2 linked regions of the Sphaerotilus montanus genome follow. Each later gene encodes a partner of the first gene's protein in a complex. Links are inferred from orthologs where the notes say so. Each region holds a gene or a part of one and is shown on either strand. Other genes may lie near its edges.

The links.
Region 2: the proteins of dinB (region 1) and dnaN are in contact, whole or in part, in a solved structure (PDB 1OK7), measured with the Escherichia coli proteins. The link is inferred for Sphaerotilus montanus from one-to-one orthologs.

Annotation. Positions count from the first base shown.
Region 1 is NZ_JACCFH010000001.1:2,883,171-2,890,866, forward strand. The notes cover bases 4,751-7,696. They hold dinB (DNA polymerase IV), read right to left. Parts: upstream 6,879-7,696; coding sequence 5,622-6,878; downstream 4,751-5,621. Other genes in these bases: BDD16_RS13210 (ClpXP protease specificity-enhancing factor), read left to right, coding at 4,751-5,088; BDD16_RS13220 (YbaN family protein), read left to right, coding at 5,215-5,667; tldD (metalloprotease TldD), read left to right, coding at 6,958-7,696. Outside these bases: BDD16_RS13180 (amidase), read left to right, coding at 1-222; large conductance mechanosensitive channel protein MscL, read right to left, coding at 283-702; petA (ubiquinol-cytochrome c reductase iron-sulfur subunit), read left to right, coding at 946-1,542; BDD16_RS13195 (cytochrome b), read left to right, coding at 1,560-2,963; BDD16_RS13200 (cytochrome c1), read left to right, coding at 2,996-3,775; BDD16_RS13205 (glutathione S-transferase N-terminal domain-containing protein), read left to right, coding at 3,921-4,535; more of BDD16_RS13210, read left to right, coding at 4,579-4,750. UniProt on the Escherichia coli protein: Poorly processive, error-prone DNA polymerase involved in translesion repair and untargeted mutagenesis. Copies undamaged DNA at stalled replication forks, which arise in vivo from mismatched or misaligned primer ends.
Region 2 is NZ_JACCFH010000001.1:1,326,267-1,330,297, reverse strand. The notes cover bases 1,099-4,031. They hold dnaN (DNA polymerase III subunit beta), read right to left. Parts: upstream 3,173-4,031; coding sequence 2,024-3,172; downstream 1,099-2,023. Other genes in these bases: dnaA (chromosomal replication initiator protein DnaA), read right to left, coding at 3,187-4,031; gyrB (DNA topoisomerase (ATP-hydrolyzing) subunit B), read right to left, coding at 1,099-1,875. Outside these bases: more of gyrB, read right to left, coding at 1-1,098. UniProt on the Escherichia coli protein: Confers DNA tethering and processivity to DNA polymerases and other proteins. Acts as a clamp, forming a ring around DNA (a reaction catalyzed by the clamp-loading complex) which diffuses in an ATP-independent manner freely and bidirectionally along dsDNA.

The DNA.
Region 1 (7,696 bases):
AACGACCCGCAGCAGCCGTTCGAGCACATCGCCTTCACGCTGCCCTGGAACATGAGCGAACAGCCGGCCGCGTCGGTCAACGCGGGCTGGAACGATGCGGGGCTACCGATCGGGTTGCAGATCGTCGGGCGACGCCACGACGATCTGGGGGTGCTGCGGATGAGCCGGCTGTGGGAGCGGCTGCGCGGTGAGCCGCGCGCATGGCCACGTCCGCCTGCGTGATCCAGCCATGAAAAAGGGTGGCGCCGGGCCACCCTTGAAACGACACGGCAGGTCGTTGTTTCAGCGCTTGAGTGCGTCGCGGATCTCGCGCAGCAGCACGACGTCCTCGGCCGGCGAGGCGGGCGGTGCCGGGGGAGCCGGCGGCTCTTCACGCTTCATGCGGTTCATGGTCTTGACCATCATGAAGATGATGAAGGCCAGGATGATGAAGTTCAGCGCGATGGTGATGAAGTTGCCGTAGGCGAGCACGGCACCGGCCTTCTTGGCCTCGACCAGGGTGGTCGCGGTCTGACCCGCCAGCGGGATGAAGCTGTTGGCAAAGTCCAGGCCGCCGAAGATCTTGCCGACGACCGGCATCACGATGTCGCCGATCAGCGAATCGACGATCTTGCCGAACGCACCGCCGATGATCACACCGACGGCGAGGTCCATCACGTTGCCCTTGAGGGCGAATTCCTTGAACTCACTGGCCATGCTCATGGGGTTTCTCCTGATTTCTGATTAAGCGCCTGACAACATGCCGTTACGCTGGCGTGAAGTATTACCGCCGTAAGTTATCTGTCAAGTCGGAATCTTGTGGTCCAGGCCTGTTGTTTTTGCCCCAGCTTAAGCGCGCCTGCTGTGGGGGAGCCTGTTGCCAGATGTGGAGAACCGGTGTGCCGCTGGGCTAGAATCAGGGGTTGTCCCCATCTCAGACCGGACCTTCTTTTCCCGAGGAATCACATGAGTGACCAGCAAGTCGACCAGGCCAAGCGGACGTGGCTGATCGCGTCGGGCTGCGCCGGCGCTGTCGGCGGTTTAGCGACTGCCGTGCCCTTCGTCAGCACCTTCACACCCTCCGAGCGCGCCAAGGCGGCCGGTGCCGCGGTGGAAGTCGATATCGGTGGCATCAAGCCGGGCGAGAAGCTCACGGCGGAGTGGCGTGGCAAGCCGGTGTGGATCGTGCGCCGCACCCCCGAGCAGCTCGATGCCCTCAAGTCGCTGGATTCGCAGATGGCCGATCCGAACTCGGAGCGCAAGGCCTTCCCGATGCCCGAGTACGCCAAGAATGCCGGGCGTTCGATCAAGCCCGAGTTCCTGGTGGTCGTCGGCATCTGCTCTCACCTGGGCTGCTCGCCGTCGGACAAGTTCCAGTCCGGTCCGCAGCCCTCGCTGCCGGATGACTGGAAGGGCGGCTTCCTGTGCCCCTGCCATGGCTCGACCTTCGACCTCGCTGGCCGTGTCTACAAGAACAAGCCCGCGCCGGACAACCTCGAAGTCCCGCCCCACATGTATTTGTCCGACACCAAGCTGCTCATTGGTGAAGACAAGAAGGCTTGAAGGAACTGAGGTCCAACATGGCTGAATTCAAAGTCGCTCCCCCCGACGCCTCGGCAGGCGAGAAGCTGCTGACGTGGGTCGATAACCGCTTCCCCGCGTCCAAGCTGTACAAGGAGCACCTCTCCGAGTACTACGCGCCGAAGAACTTCAATTTCTGGTATTTCTTCGGCTCGCTGGCGCTGCTGGTGCTGGTGATCCAGATCGTGACCGGGATCTTCCTGGTCATGCACTACAAGCCGGATGCCGCACTGGCGTTCGCCTCGGTCGAGTACATCATGCGCGATGTGCCCTGGGGCTGGCTGATCCGCTACATGCACTCGACGGGCGCATCCGCGTTCTTCGTCGTGGTCTACCTGCACATGTTCCGTGGCCTGCTGTACGGCTCGTACCGCAAGCCGCGCGAACTCGTCTGGGTGTTCGGCTGCGCGATCTTCCTGTGCCTGATGGCCGAAGCGTTCATGGGCTATCTGCTCCCCTGGGGCCAGATGTCCTACTGGGGCGCGCAGGTGATCGTGAACCTGTTCGCTGCCGTGCCCTTCGTCGGTGAAGACCTGGCCCTGCTGATCCGCGGCGACTATGTCGTCGGCGACGCGACCCTGAACCGCTTCTTCAGCTTCCACGTCATCGCCGTGCCGCTGATCCTGCTGGGTCTGGTGGTCGCGCACATCATCGCGCTGCATGAAGTGGGTTCGAACAACCCGGACGGCGTCGAGATCAAGGCCAAGAAGGACCCGAAGACCGGTCACCCGCTCGACGGCATCCCCTTCCATCCGTACTACTCGGTGCACGACCTGCTGGGCGTGACCGTGTTCCTGATGGTGTTCACCGCGATCATCTTCTTCGCGCCTGAATTGGGTGGCTACTTCCTCGAGTACAACAACTTCATCCCGGCCGACCCGTTCAAGACCCCGGCGCACATCGCCCCGGTCTGGTACTTCACGCCGTTCTACTCGATGCTGCGCGCCACGACCGACGACCTCGTCAACGTGCTGTGCGTGATCATCGGTCTGGCAGCGGTGCTGGCCGTGCTCAAGGGCCTGATCCCGGGCAAGGCCAAGCTGGCGGTGCTGGTCGGTGCCGTGGTGGCGGTCGCACTGCTCAAGACCTTCGACGCGAAGTTCTGGGGTGTGGTCGTGATGGGCGGTGCCGTGATCATCCTGTTCTTCCTGCCCTGGCTGGACTACAGCCCGGCCAAGTCGATCCGCTACCGTCCCGACTGGCACAAGTACCTGTACGGTGTCTTCGTGGTGTTCTTCTTCGTGCTCGGCTACCTGGGCATTCAACCGCCGTCGTTTGTCGGCACGCTGATCGCCCAGGTCGGCACGCTGTTCTACTTCGGCTTCTTCCTGCTGATGCCGTGGTGGTCGCAGATCGGCAAGTTCAAGCCGGTTCCCGACCGCGTGACCTTCCAGCCGCACTGATGCCTGCCCACGGACACGGAGCCCCGACAACCATGAAAAAGTTCATTGCTTCCCTGCTCGTTGCGGCATCGGCCTGTCTGGCCGTGCTTTCACCGGCACAAGCCAGCACCGACGGCATCGCCTGGGACAAGTTCCCGGTCGAGAAACTGACCGACACCACGGCGCTGCAGCGCGGCGCCAAGCTGTTCGTCAACTACTGCCTGAACTGCCACTCCGCTGCGTTCATGCGCTACAACCGCCTGCGCGACATCGGTCTGACCGAAGAGCAGATCAAGACCAACCTGATGTTCGCCACCGACAAGGTGGGTGACACGATGGCTGTCGCGATCGATCCTCGCCAGGCCAAGGACTGGCTGGGTGCTGCACCGCCGGACCTGACCGTGATCGCCCGCTCGCGGGCGGGTGCCAACGGCACGGGTGCAGACTACCTGTACACCTACCTGCGCACCTACTACCGCGACGAGACCAAGGCGACGGGCTGGAACAACCTGGCCTTCCCGCTGGTGGCGATGCCGCACGTGCTGTGGGAACTGCAGGGCGAGCGCCGCGCGGTCTTCGAGGAAGTGGCCGATCCGCACGATGCTGCCAAGAAGACCCACGTCTTCAAGAACTTCGAGCAGATCAAGCCGGGTCAGCTGTCCGCGCAGGATTACGACAGCGCGGTGGGCGACCTGGTGGCCTACCTGCAGTGGATGGGCGAGCCGGCACAGGGTTACCGCACCAAGCTGGGTGTCTGGGTCCTGCTGTTCCTGGGTCTGTTCACCGTGATTGCGTGGCGCCTGAACGCTGCGTTCTGGAAGGACGTCAAGTGATGTCCTGACGCCGCGCCCCGTCACGGGCCGGCGTCTGCCGCGCAGAGGTGCTTGAACGCCTCTGCGCGATTTTCTTTTTCCGAGACCGGATCACAGGGCTGTCCTGTGGTCTCTCTCCCTGATACGCCAAGGAGCGATCCCAGCCATGATGGTGCTTTACTCCGGGACGACCTGCCCCTACTCGCATCGCTGCCGTTTCGTCCTGTTCGAAAAGGGCATGGACTTCGAGATCCGCGACGTCGATCTGTACGCGAAGCCGGAAGACATCGCGCTGATGAACCCGTACAACGAGGTGCCGATCCTCGTCGAACGCGAACTCATCCTGTACGAATCGCACATCATCAACGAGTACATCGACGAGCGCTTCCCGCACCCGCAGCTCATGCCGGGTGACCCGGTCGCGCGGGCCCGCGTGCGCCTGTTCCTCTTCAACTTCGAGAAGGAACTGTTCACCCACGTGAACACGCTCGAGAACCGCAGCGGTGGCAAGCCCACCGACAAGGAACTCGACAAGGCCCGCTCGCAGATCCGTGACCGCCTGACGCAGCTCGCGCCGATCTTCCAGAAGAACCGCTACATGCTGGGCGACGACTTCTCGATGCTCGACGTGGCGATCGCGCCGCTGCTGTGGCGCCTGGACTACTACGGCATCGAGCTGTCGAAGAACGCGGCGCCGCTGCTGAAGTACGCCGAGCGCATCTTCTCGCGCCCGGCTTACATCGAAGCACTGACGCCGTCCGAAAAGGTGATGCGCAAGTAAGCGCAGACCGCCGATCCGCTGTTCACGCACGCCGCCATCTGCCATGTCCATCGATTCTGATTCCCAGGGCACGTCCACGCGGCCCTACCTCGTGCGGGCCCTGCACGACTGGTGCACCGACAACGGCTTCACGCCGCTGCTGGCGGTGCACGTCGACGAATCGGTGCGTGTGCCGATGGAGTTCGTCAAGAACAACGAGATCGTGCTGAACGTCAGCTTCGATGCGACCAGCGGTCTGCGTCTGGGCAACGAGTTCATCGACTTCAAGGCACGCTTCGGCGGCATTCCGCGTGACATCGCGGTCCCGATCGACCACGTGATCGCCATCTATGCCCGTGAAAACGGGCAGGGCATGGCGTTTCCGGTGCCGACCGAGCCGTCGACGCTGAGCAACAGTGCCGATGTCGCTGCATCGGCCCCGCCGGCTCCTGCCGCGACGGGGCTGCGTCTGGCCAGCGAACCGACGGTGGCCAGGCCGGACGGCGACGAACAACCTCCACCGCCGTCGGCCCCGCCGGCTGGCGGACGGCCGTCACTCAAGCGCATCAAGTGACGCAAGAGGCGCGGGTTTTTCATTACAATTCGCACCCCGTGCCGACTTAGCTCAGTTGGTAGAGCAACTGTCTTGTAAACAGTAGGTCATCCGTTCGATTCGGATAGTCGGCACCACGGTCTCTCCATGTCCCCCGCCATCCCTGTGACCCCGCCACGGCGCCCTGCGTGGCAGCGCGTGCTGTGGTTGATGGCCGGCGGAACCAGCCTCCTGCTCGGCATCGCCGGGATCTTCCTGCCGCTGCTGCCCACCACACCGTTCGTGCTGCTGGCGGCCGCCTGCTTTTCGCGTGGCAGCACCCGCTGCGAAGCCTGGCTGCTCGGCCACCCCCGCTTCGGCCCGATGGTGCGGGACTGGCGCCAGCACCGCGCCGTGCCGCTGCGGGCCAAGCAGCTGGCACTGGTGATGATGGCCATCGGCTCGGTCACGGCCGCGTTCACGCTGCCGCGTCTGCAGTGGCTGCCGGCGCTGTGCTGCACGGCCGTGGCATGGTGGCTCTGGCACCTGCCGACCCGCGAGACCCTGCCGCAGCCTCAGGACGAAGGCGCCTCGTCGTCCGGGAACAGCGGCAAGGTCTGACGCATCGACGTCGGCTCCTCGGTTGGCGTGGCACTGGCGCCCTGCGCTGCTGATCGGCTGCCCGGTGCCGGGCGCGCACCGGCCTTCGACAGCCCGCCGACCCGCACCCCCAGCAGCCGCAGCCGCCGGCTCAGATCGACCCGTTTCAGGCACAGCCCGCCCGCCCGCCGGATCGCCTCGGCCTGCGCGGTGGGCGCGGGCAGCGTCAGATCCCGCGTGACGCTGCGGAAATCGTCGAAGCGCAGCTTGATGCCGATGGTGCGGCCGACGTAGCCCTTGCGCTGCAGGTCGCCGGCCACCTGCTCGCACAGCCGGGTGAAGATCGCGCCGAGCGCGGCCTTGTCGTGGCGGGCGTGCAGGTCGCGCTCGAAGGTGGTTTCGCGGCTCATGGAGACCGGCTCGCTGTGCGTGACCACCGGCCGGTCGTCCAGCCCCTGCGCGGCCTGGTGCATCCACAGGCCGTGGTTGCGCCCGAAGTGGGTGACGAGCCAGTCCGGCGCGCAGGCCGCGAGTTCGCCGATGGTGTGCACGCCCAGCGCGTCCAGCTGCGCACCCGCTTTCGGCCCGATCCCGTTGATGCGGCGCACCGGCAGCGGCCAGATGCGGGTCGGCACATCGTCCGCCATCACCACCGTCAGCCCGTCCGGCTTGTCGAGGTCGCTGCAGATCTTGGCCAGCAGCTTGTTCGGCGCCAGCCCGATCGAGCACGACAGGCCGGTGGCGCGGCGCACGTTGTTCTTGATGTCCTGCGCGAGTGCGCGTGCACCGCCGAGCGGGTCGTGGCCGACGGCGTCGCGCACGCGGGGCAGGTGGGTCAGCTCGATGTAGATTTCGTCGATGCCGCGGTCTTCGATGTCGGGCGCCATCTCCGCCACCGCCGCCTTGAACGCCCGCGACAGGCGGCGGTACTCGTCGAAGTCGGCCGGCAGCAGCACCGCCTGTGGCGCGAGTGCAGCGGCCTTCATCAGCCCCATGCCGGAGTGGATGCCGCGGGCCCGGGCCTCGTAGGTGGCGGTGGTGACGACGCCGCGGCCGGTGTAGTCGCCCAGGCGCGGCCAGTCGCCGGCGTACTCGGCGGCGCGGTGCCGGCTGCCGCCGACCACGACCATCTGCCCGCGCAGTTCCGGCCGGCGCAGCAGTTCGACCGACGCGTAGAAGGCGTCCATGTCGAGGTGGGCTACAAGGCGGGGCAGCGGGGCAGGGGCGGGCATCGCGGGAATTGTGAGGGCTGGCGCGAGGGCTCCGCAGTTTGTCGCAGACGCTGTTCAGCCGCGTCCCTAGAATGCGGCCATGATCTCTCGCGAACCCACCCTCGAACGCCTGGCCACTGCGCGCCAGTTGCTGCTGGACCCGTTTGGCCTGACCGAGGCCAGCCTGACCCGGGCGCTCAACACCATCTCGGCGCACCGCGTCGACGATGCGGACCTGTACTTCCAGTACACCCGCAGCGAGGGCTGGAGCCTGGAGGAGGGCATCGTCAAGAGCGGCAGCTTCAGCATCGACCAGGGCGTCGGCGTGCGGGCCGTGGCGGGCGAGAAGACGGCGTTTGCCTACTCGGACGACATCTCCGAAGCCGCGCTGCTGGACGCCGCACGCACCGTGCGCACCATCGCCGCCGCCGGCCAGAGCCGCCGCGTGAAGATCGACACCCCGCAGCAGATCGCTGCCAGCCGCAGCCTCTACGCCGGCATGGACCCGATCGCCTCGCTCGACAGCGTGCAGAAGGTCGCGCTGCTGGAGCGGGTCGAGAAGATGGCGCGGGCCAAGGATCCGCGCGTCGTGCAGGTCATGGCCGGCATGGCGGGCGAGTACGACGTGGTGATGGTCGCCCGCGCCGATGGCACGCTGGCCGCCGATGTGCGCCCGCTGGTGCGCGTGTCGATCACCGTGATCGCCGAGCAGAACGGGCGGCGCGAGGTCGGCTCGGCCGGTGGTGGCGGCCGCTTCGGTTTTGGCTACTTCACGGACGCGCTGCTGCAGCAGTACGTCGACCAGGCGGTGCACGCCGCGCTGACGAATCTGGACAGCC
Region 2 (4,031 bases), 1.6 Mb from region 1 along the record:
CTCGCGGCCCGCGCCCGGCTCGACGATGGCGCTGTCCAGCGCGACCTTGAGCAGGTAGACGTCCAGCTCGCTGCCGTCCTTCAGGTACTGCTCGTGCTTGCCGTGCTTGACCTTGTAGAGCGGCGGCTGCGCGATGTAGATGTGGCCGCGCTCGACCAGATCGGGCATCTGCCGGTAGAAGAACGTCAGCAGCAGCGTGCGGATGTGCGCGCCGTCCACGTCCGCGTCGGTCATGATGATGATGCGGTGGTAGCGGAGCTTGTCTGGGTTGAAGTCGTCGCCGCCCATGCCCTGGCCGATGCCGGTGCCCAAGGCGGTGATGAGCGTCAGGATCTCGTTGCTCGACAGCAGCTTCTCGTAGCGGGCACGTTCCACGTTCAGGATCTTGCCGCGCAGCGGGAGGATGGCCTGGAACTTCCGGTCGCGCCCCTGCTTGGCGGAACCACCGGCGGAGTCACCCTCCACGATGTAGATCTCGCACAGCGCCGGATCCTTCTCCTGGCAGTCCGCCAGCTTGCCCGGCAGGCCCATGCCGTCCAGCACGCCCTTGCGCCGCGTCATCTCGCGCGCCTTGCGGGCGGCGTCGCGGGCGCGGGCGGCGTCGACGATCTTGCCGCAGATGGTCTTGGCGTCGGTCGGGTTCTCCAGCAGCCAGTCGGTCAGCAGGCGGCTGACGATGTCCTCCACCGGGCCGCGCACTTCGCTCGACACCAGCTTGTCCTTGGTCTGGCTGGAGAACTTCGGCTCCGGCACCTTGACGCTGACCACGCAGGCCAGGCCTTCGCGCATGTCCTCGCCGCTGATCTCGACCTTGGCCTTCTTGGCGATCTCGTGGTCGTCGATGTACTTGTTCATCACCCGCGTCATCGCCGCGCGCAGGCCGGTCAGGTGCGTGCCGCCGTCGCGCTGGGGGATGTTGTTGGTGAAGCAGAGCACGTTCTCGTTGTAGCTCTCGTTCCACTGCATCGCGACTTCGACACCGACGTTGGTCTGGTTGTCGCTCATCTTGTCGCCACGGGCGTGGAAGATGTTCGGGTGCAGGACCTTCTTGCCCTTGTTGACGAACTCGACGAAGCCCTTCACGCCGCCGGCATAGGCGAAGTTGTCTTCCTTGCCGTTGCGCTCATCGACCAGGCGGATCTTCACGCCGTTGTTCAGGAACGAGAGTTCGCGCAGCCGCTTGCTCAGGATCTCGTAGTGGAAATCGATGTTCGAGAAGATTTCCAGGTCGGGCAGGAAGTGGACCTCGGTGCCGCGCTTGTCGGTCTCGCCGATGACCTTCATCGGACTGATCTCGAAACCGTCGCGCCGCTCCAGCACGCGGTCCTGCGGCACGCCCTGGCGGAATTCCATGAAGTAGGCGTGGCCCTCGCGGCGCACCGTCAGGCGCAGCCACTTCGACAGGCCGTTCACACAGCTCACGCCCACGCCGTGCAGACCGCCCGAGACCTTGTAGCTGTTCTGGTTGAACTTGCCGCCCGCGTGCAGTTCGGTCAGCGCGATCTCGGCGGCCGAGCGCTTCGGCTCGTGCTTGTCGTCCATCTTGACGCCGGTCGGGATGCCGCGGCCGTTGTCGGTGACGCTGATCGAGTTGTCCGAATGGATCGTGACGACGATGTCGTCGCAGTGACCGGCCAGCGCCTCGTCGATCGAGTTGTCCACCACCTCGAAGACGAGGTGGTGCAGGCCGGTGCCGTCGGAGGTGTCGCCGATGTACATGCCCGGCCGCTTGCGCACGGCCTCCAGGCCTTCGAGGATCTGGATGCTGCCTTCGCCGTAGGCGGCGGAGATTTCTGCGGCGGTCTGCGCCGGGGGCTCGGGGACGATCGGTTCCGAGGGGATGGGCTGCTGGGACTGCTGGTTTTGGTCGGTCATGTCACTCACTCACCGGGGTTGGCGGCTGTCGCCGTCGCCCTTGCAAAAATGCCGAAGCGGGCCGGGGCCCGCTTGCGTGTCGCGCGTGTGTCGGGGTGTCGGTCAAAGGTCGATTGTCGCCGACCCGGCTGACACGCCGGGGCTGGCATCAGATCCGCATCGGCATCACGACGTACTTGAAGCCGTCCTGCTCGGGCACCGTGAAGAGTGCCGAGCTGTTGGCGTCCTGCAGCGACAGCGTCACCAGCTCCTGGTCCATGTTCGAGAGCACGTCCATCAGGTAGGTGACGTTGAAGCCGATCTCGATCGACGGGCCGCTGTAGTCGATCTCCAGCTCTTCCTTGGCCTCTTCCTGCTCGGCGTTGTTCGAGGCGATGCGCAGCGCGCCCGGCTCGAAGTTCATCCGCACGCCCTTGAACTTCTCGCTGGTCAGGATGGCCGCGCGCTGCAGGCTGGTCAGCAGCGCGCCGCGGCCCAGCGTGATGTGCTGCTTGTGGTTCTTGGGGATGACGCGGTTGAAGTCCGGGAACTTGCCTTCGACCAGCTTGGTGACGAACTCCATGCCGCTGAAGGTGAAGCGCGCCTGGTTCGCGGCGAAGCACATCGCGATCGGCGCGGCCTCGGCTTCGCTGCCGTCCTTGGCCGGCTTGGCATCCTTGGCGCCGTCCTTGAGCAGGCGCTGCAGCTCCAGCACGGTCTTGCGCGGCAGGATCACCTCCTGCTTCGGCATCTCCACGTCCAGCGTGGCCTGCGCGAGGGCGAGGCGGTGGCCGTCGGTGGCGACCAGCGTCAGCGTGTGGCCTTCGGCGACGAAGAGGATGCCGTTCAGGTAGTAGCGGATGTCGTGCACCGCCATCGCGAAGTGCACCTGGTCGATCAGGCCCTTGAGCGTCTTCTGCGGCACGCTGAAGGTGGGGCCGAAGTCGGCGGCTTCCTGCACCAGCGGGAAGTCGTCGGCTGGGAGCGTCTGCAGCGTGAAGCGGCTCTTGCCCCCTTGCAGCGTCAGCTTGTTCTGCGCGGCGCTGAGCGTGACGGTCTGGTCCGGCGGCAGCGTGCGCAGGATGTCGATGAGCTTGCGCGCGCCGACGGTGGTGCTGAAGTCGCCCTTGTCACCGTCCATCGCCGCGCTGGTGCGGACCTGGATCTCGAGATCGCTGGTCGTGAACTCGCACTGCCCGGCGTGGCGGCGGATCATCACGTTCGCCAGGATGGGCAGGGTGTGTCGGCGCTCGACGATGCCCGAGACGGACTGCAAGGCGGCCAGGAGCTTGTCCTGCGGTGCTTTCAACACGATCATGATGGAGGGGTCTTTCAGCCTTTGAGGGTCTGTTCCAGGACGTGGAGCTGCTGGTTGAGTTCGGTGTTCTTCTGGCGCTCGGCGGCGATCTTGCGGACCGCGTAGAGCACCGTCGTGTGGTCGCGCCCGCCGAACAGGTCACCGATCTCGGGCAGGCTTTTCTGGGTCATTTCCTTGGCCAGGTACATGGCGATCTGGCGCGGCCGGGCGATGCTGGCGGGGCGCTTCTTGCTGTACATGTCGCCGATCTTGATCTTGTAGAAATCGGCGACGGTCTTCTGGATATTCTCGACCGAAATCTGCCGGTTCTGGATCGACAGCAGGTCTTTCAGCGCCTCGCGGGCCAGCGCGATGTTGATGTCCTTGTGGCTGAAGCGCGAGTAGGCCAGCACCTTGCGCAGCGCCCCCTCCAGCTCCCGCACATTGGCGCGCACGTTCTTGGCGATGAAGAAGGCCACGTCCTCGGGCATCTGGCTGCCTTCTGCGACCGACTTCTTCATCAGGATCGCCACCCGCATCTCCAGCTCCGGCGGCTCGATCGCCACCGTCAGTCCGGCATCGAAGCGCGAGGTCAGACGCTCGTCGATGTCCACCAGCCCCTTGGGGTAGGTGTCGCTGGTCATGATGATGTGGGCGCGCTTGGTCAGCAGGGCCTCGAAGGCGTTGAAGAACTCCTCCTGCGTGCGGTCCTTGCCGGCGAAGAACTGCACGTCGTCGATCAGCAGCAGGTCGAGCGAGTGGTACTTGGCCTTGAGTTCGTCGAAGGTCTTGCGCTGGTAGTTGCGCACCACGTCGGAGATGAACTGCTCGGCGTGCAGGTAGAGCACGCGGGCGTCCTTGTGTTCCTTGAGCAGCGCGT